2 regions of the Yersinia vastinensis genome follow, and region 1 is predicted to be linked to the other one. Evidence: predicted binding sites of a transcription regulator. Region 1 holds the regulator's gene; the other holds the start of a gene.

Region 1 (3,229 bases):
CCAGTGGCGGTATCTTTAATAATGCGGCCCAAGTCTGGAACCACACCTTTTACTGGCATTGCCTATCCCCTAATGGTGGCGGTGAACCGACCGGCAAAGTGGCGGATGCCATTAATCAATCGTTTGGTTCTTTTGCTGAATTTAAGGCGCAGTTTACTGATGCGGCAGTGAAAAATTTTGGCGCAGGCTGGACATGGCTGGTAAAAAAAGCAGATGGTAAGCTGGCAATTGTCAGCACATCAAATGCTGCCACGCCACTGACAACTGCTGATAAACCATTGTTGACTGTTGATGTGTGGGAACACGCCTATTACATCGATTATCGCAACGCACGACCAAAATATCTGGAGAACTTCTGGGCACTGGTTAACTGGTCCTTCGTCGAGAAGAATTTAGCCTGATATTGTAAAAATAATTAAGGGCGGAATTATCCGCCCTACTTAGCACTTCACACCGGCAAGCGGTTTAATTAATTCATGACCGCCACGAAGCTAAAGACAATAATCATCGCCAGCGCGCCAACAGTCGTAATCAGCGACATTTTCAGATTGGTATCCATAAATACTCCTCAGCCGGTTAGTTTTAGTAGGGAAAAGGCACATAATTAGTGCGTTAAATTATTTTCCCACAGTTAGGAAAAAAAATCTTGTGCTCATTACGCACTTTATAACATTGATTAGCTCTTCCCCTTTTCCTCCAGATCAGACAAAATTCGCAGTTCATAACTGCATACCGACTAATAACGTCCAATAAATACTCTCAGACAATCAGCGGATTCAACTATCCAGCCTACTATCATGTTTCTGTCTGAGCGGTTTTCGAGTCATGCAGGCAAACGATTAACATAATACTTACCTGCTGTAACAGGTAAGCTTAGGAGTTATTTTTTTATGGCAACGATTAAAGATGTGGCCAAACATGCGGGTGTGTCCACCACCACCGTTTCGCACGTGATCAATAAAACTCGTTTCGTCGCCGAAAACACCAAGGCTGCCGTGTGGGCGGCAATTAAAGAATTGCATTATTCGCCCAGTGCTGTGGCTCGCAGTTTGAAAGTCAATCACACAAAGTCAATTGGTTTGCTGGCAACATCCAGTGAAGCGCCCTATTTTGCTGAAGTGATCGAAGCGGTTGAAAATAGCTGTTATAGCAAGGGCTATACCCTGATTTTATGTAACTCTCATAATAATCTGGATAAGCAAAAAGCGTATCTGGCCATGCTGGCGCAAAAACGTGTCGATGGCCTATTAGTAATGTGTTCTGAATATCCAGAACAACTATTAGGGATGCTGGAAGATTATCGCAATATCCCCATGGTGGTGATGGATTGGGGCACTGCGCGCGGTGATTTTACCGATTCAATCATTGATAATGCATTTGAAGGCGGCTATTTAGCAGGCCGTTATCTGATTGAGCGCGGTCATCGTGATATTGGAGCCATCCCCGGCCAACTGTCGCGAAATACCGGCGGGGGCCGCCATCAAGGTTTTCTGAAAGCTTTAGAGGAGGCCAACATCACGCTGCGTGATGAGTGGGTGGTCCAGGGCGATTTTGAACCCGAATCGGGCTATAAAGCCATGCATCAGATTCTAACGCAAAAACATCGCCCTACCGCCGTATTCTGTGGTGGAGATATTATGGCCATGGGCGCAATATGCGCAGCTGATGAACTGGGCTTGCGAGTGCCGCAAGATATTTCGGTGATCGGGTATGATAACGTGCGTAATGCCCGCTATTTCTCGCCAGCGCTCACAACGATTCACCAACCCAAAGAGCGATTAGGTGAAACTGCCTTTGCCATGTTGTTGGATCGTATTGTCAGCAAACGCGAAGATCCGCAGACCATTGAGGTGCATCCAAAATTGGTCGAACGCCGTTCTGTGGCTGACGGTCCATACCGCGACTACCGCCGTTAACCCTCTTTGGCCGGTAGCTTTCAATGCCACCGGCCACTACTGCTCAACTCCCTCGCCAAACTGCGCATTATCGTCTCTTAGCCACTCGTCATTTAGCGTGACACTGTCACCCAAATAATCTAGCAGCCAAGCCAAAGCGGGAGAATGGTTATTCTGCTCCCAAGTTAAACAGCATGGGCTATCGGGAAGTGGCTCCGCCAACGTTAATACCGTCAACTTTCCTTGCGCAATCAAAGGCGACACCATATGAGCAGGCACCATGCCAATGCACAATCCTTCACACAAACAATCAATTCCGGTCATCCAATCCGGTGCCACCAATCGCTGTTGATTATCCAACGTCCAGGTGTCCCGTTTTGGCAGGTTTCTCGCCGTGTCTTCTAAACACAACGAGGGGTAAGGCCGTAATTGATCGTCACTCAGTGACCCTGTCAAACGAGCAAGAGGATGGTCAATGCTGACCACACAGAGCCATGACAAGAATCCCATATCACGAAACACAAACCGCCCTCTCACCGGGATTGCACGTGTTGCACCAATAGCCATATCAGCCTGCCCATCCACCAGCGCATCCCAGACGCCATTAAACACTTCATAGCGTACCCGCAACTCAACATCAGGGAAATGACGATAAAAATCTAATACTAAGTGGCGGCTCCGCTGCGGTTTGACTATTTTATCCACCACAATATTGAGTTGGCCACGCCAGCCATTCGCCACTTGCTGGCACTGACGGCGTGTGTCATTCATTTTTTTGATAACATCTCGAGCTTCTTTAATAAAAACCAGCCCCGCAGGGGTCAACTCCACGTCTCTGTGGCGCCGTTCAAACAACGGAACTGCCAACCACTCTTCCAGTTGGCGTACGGTATAACTCACCGCAGACGGCACACGGTGCAATTCTTGGGCGGCTGCACTGAAGCTCCCCGTACGAGCTACGGCATCAACCACATCCAACGCATATTCCGACCACATTTTTTCTGCCTCTTTTCACTCAATCGTTTGCTATCAATTTTTTTGATAGCATGTCGCAAATATTACCGGTTCACAACAGAATATCGCGCCGTATAGAATGCCCCCGCAATAAATCCCTAATGATAAAATTTCTAAAAACAGCAAATTACCTGCAAAAAATATGATAAAGAGAAATAAAGAATGAAGACGTCATCAAGTTTCATGTTCTATCTGGCTGGTTTGAGCATGTTGGGCTATCTGGCTACAGATATGTATTTGCCTGCCTTTGGCGCTATGCAGCAAGAACTGCAAACCTCTGCCGGCTCCATTAGTGCCAGCCTAAGTATCTTTCTCGCCGG
Region 2 (3,229 bases), 1.1 Mb from region 1:
CAGGCATGGCATTAGATAAACCGCCCGCACCGACATCATGAATAAACAGAATCGGGTTGTGATCGCCTAACTGCCAGCAACGGTCGATCACTTCCTGACAACGGCGTTCCATTTCTGGGTTATCGCGCTGTACTGAAGCAAAATCCAGATCCGCATCTGACTGACCGGAGGCCATGGAAGAAGCTGCACCACCGCCCAATCCAATATTCATCGCTGGCCCACCAAGCACCACCAGCTTGGCACCGACGACTATCTCACCTTTTTGCACATGATCAGCACGGATATTACCTATCCCACCAGCCAACATAATAGGCTTATGGTAGCCACGCAATTCGGTACCGTTATGGCTATTGACGCGCTCTTCATAGGTACGGAAATAGCCCAATAATGCAGGACGACCAAATTCGTTATTAAATGCCGCGCCGCCTAGTGGGCCTTCGGTCATAATATCCAGCGCGGTCACAATGCGTTCTGGCTTACCGAAATTCTCTTCCCATGGCTGTTCAAAGCCCGGAATACGCAGGTTAGAAACGGAGAAGCCCACCAATCCAGCTTTAGGTTTAGCGCCACGCCCGGTAGCACCTTCATCACGGATTTCGCCACCTGAGCCGGTCGCCGCCCCCGGCCACGGTGAAATGGCTGTTGGGTGGTTATGGGTTTCTACTTTCATCAAGATATGTGCCGCTTCCTGATGGTAGCCATAGACACCATTTTCTGGTGCCGCAAAGAAACGTCCAACCTGAGAACCTTCCATGACCGCCGCATTGTCTTTATAAGCAGACAGCACGTAATCCGGTGTGTGTTCAAAGGTATTTTTGATCATCTTAAACAGTGTCTTAGGCTGATTCACACCGTCAATTATCCAGTCCGCATTAAAAATCTTATGGCGGCAATGCTCGGAGTTTGCCTGTGCGAACATGTACAGCTCAATATCTGTCGGATTGCGCCCAAGGCCAGTAAAAGCAGTCAGCAGATAATCGATTTCATCCGGTGCCAGTGCCAGACCCAATTTAATGTTGGCCTGCTCTAATGCACTGCGGCCCTGAGTCAGAATATCGACCCGCTGTACCGGGGCTGGCTGATGATGAGAGAACAACTGCTCAGCCTGCTGCAAATCGGTAAACACCGTTTCCATCATGCGGTCATGCAGCAACGCCGACAATTGTTGCCATTGGCTGTCATTCAGGCCCGGGCCTTGTATATAGAAAGCCAGACCGCGCTCAAGACGCAGAACCTGCGGTAAAGCACAATTGTGTGCAATATCTGTCGCTTTGGAAGACCACGGGGAAATGGTTCCGGGCCTTGGAGTAACCAGAAGTAAGCGCCCTTGTGGCGCATGTTCCGGGAGAGATGGCCCATATTGAAGCAGCCGTTGGAGTCTGGCGTGTTCTTCAGCGCTCAATGGGGCGCTGACATCGGCAAAGTGAACATATTCAGCGTAGATATCATCTACCGGCAGATGAGCGTCCTGACAACGGGACAGCAGTTTGGTAATACGAAAAGCCGACAAAGCGGGCGAACCACGCAGTATTTCCATAATCTAAGTTTCTCTCGTCTTCGAAGCGACTGGAACAGCACTTCATTGGGCGCAACAGGGGAAAACGCGCGCCATTATAGTGAATCTAAGCCGCCGACGAAACCGTTTGCGTATCTATTATTAATAATTGCGTCAGAAACCTCTGTCAGAGATCTACAGCGAATAGCGGATAAATAAGCACGCAATAAAGTTGCACACTGACGATTTGTTGCGCAAAATGCCACTCCCCTGGGGATTTAACCATGTTGATTTTCGCTTTACAACGCACATATAAAGAGCGCTGCCGAGAGATAACTATTTGACGCGCATAAAATTAAATTACTTTGTCATCGGTGTAGTTGCCATACTTCTGGCCCTCGCGCTGTGGCCCAATATTCCTTGGCGCAATGGCCAAGAGGGGCAACTGGACCGTATAAAAGCCCGTGGTGAACTGCGAGTTAGCACAATAAGTTCACCGCTGATTTACTCAACCGGAAAGGATGGTCCTTCCGGTCTCGACTATGAGCTGGCAAAACGTTTTGCTGACTATCTAGGGGTCAAGCTGGTGATGACTCCGCATCATAATATTAACGATCTATTTGATGCTTTAGATAGCGACGATGCCGACATGCTGGCCGCTGGGCTGATTTATAACAGTGAACGCCTTAACCGGGCGCGCACCGGCCCCGCTTATTATTCTGTGTCACAACAATTGGTATACCGATTGGGCCAACCACGACCAAAATCATTCAGTGATTTAAAAGGTCAACTGATTGTCGCCTCCGGTTCCGCCCATATGACCACCTTGAAGCAGCTCAAACAGAGCAAATATCCGGACCTTAACTGGGGTTCATCCATTGATCGCTCGGGAAAAGAGCTGCTCGAGCAAGTCGCTGAGGGCAAACTCGACTATACCCTTGGCGATTCTGTCACTATCGCGCTGCTGCAACGCATCCACCCACAATTGGCAGTGGCTTTTGACGTGACAGATGAAGAACCCGTCACTTGGTATTTCCAGCAAGGTAATGATGACAGCCTGTATGCTGCAATGCTCGATTTCTATAGTCAGATGGTTGAGGATGGCAGTTTAGCGCGGCTGGAGGAAAAATATCTGGGCCATGTCGGCAGCTTTGATTATGTCGATACTAAAACTTTCCTGTCGGCCATCGATAATGTGCTGCCCGCCTTCCAGCATCTGTTTGAAAAACACGCTGGCGAAATCGACTGGAAATTACTGGCAGCAATTGCTTATCAGGAATCCCACTGGAACCCACAGGCCACATCACCGACTGGAGTTCGCGGTCTGATGATGTTAACCCGTGCCACCGCCAGTGGGTTGGGAGTTAAAGACCGGGTTGATCCTGAGGAAAGCATTAGAGGCGGCTCCATTTATTTGCAGCGCTTGATGAAAAAAGTACCGGATACCATTCCAGAAGATGAGCGAATCTGGTTCGCACTGGCCGCCTATAATTTGGGTTACGGCCATATGCTGGATGCCCGCCGGCTGACCAAAAGTCAGAACGGTAACCCGGATAGCTGGGTTGACGTAAAAATGCGGTTACCGATGTTAAGCCAAAAACGCTACTACCCAAGCACCACTTATGGTTATGCCCGTGGTCACGAAGCCTATAACTATGTCGAAAACATTCGCCGTTATCAGGTGAGTTTGGTGGGATATTTGCAGGAAAAAGAGAAAAAAGCAGCCCAACATGC

Evidence for each region. The regulator PurR, encoded in region 1, represses purine synthesis genes. The targets are predictions, from matches to a motif close to CANGCAAACGTTTGCNTG.
Region 2: purL (phosphoribosylformylglycinamidine synthase) is a predicted target of PurR. The motif match lies at 1,633-1,650, and genes of this name have one in related genera.

What each region holds. Positions count from the first base shown of each region.
Region 1 is NZ_CP173260.1:2,256,374-2,259,602, reverse strand. It holds gene sodB (superoxide dismutase [Fe]) at 1-401, shown strand, start outside; gene ACIOG0_RS10605 (YnhF family membrane protein) at 470-559, opposite strand; gene purR (HTH-type transcriptional repressor PurR) at 891-1,916, shown strand; gene punR (DNA-binding transcriptional activator PunR) at 1,953-2,891, opposite strand; gene punC (purine nucleoside transporter PunC) at 3,072-3,229, shown strand, end outside.
Region 2 is NZ_CP173260.1:1,161,621-1,164,849, reverse strand. It holds gene purL (phosphoribosylformylglycinamidine synthase) at 1-1,537, opposite strand, end outside; gene mltF (membrane-bound lytic murein transglycosylase MltF) at 1,836-3,229, shown strand, end outside.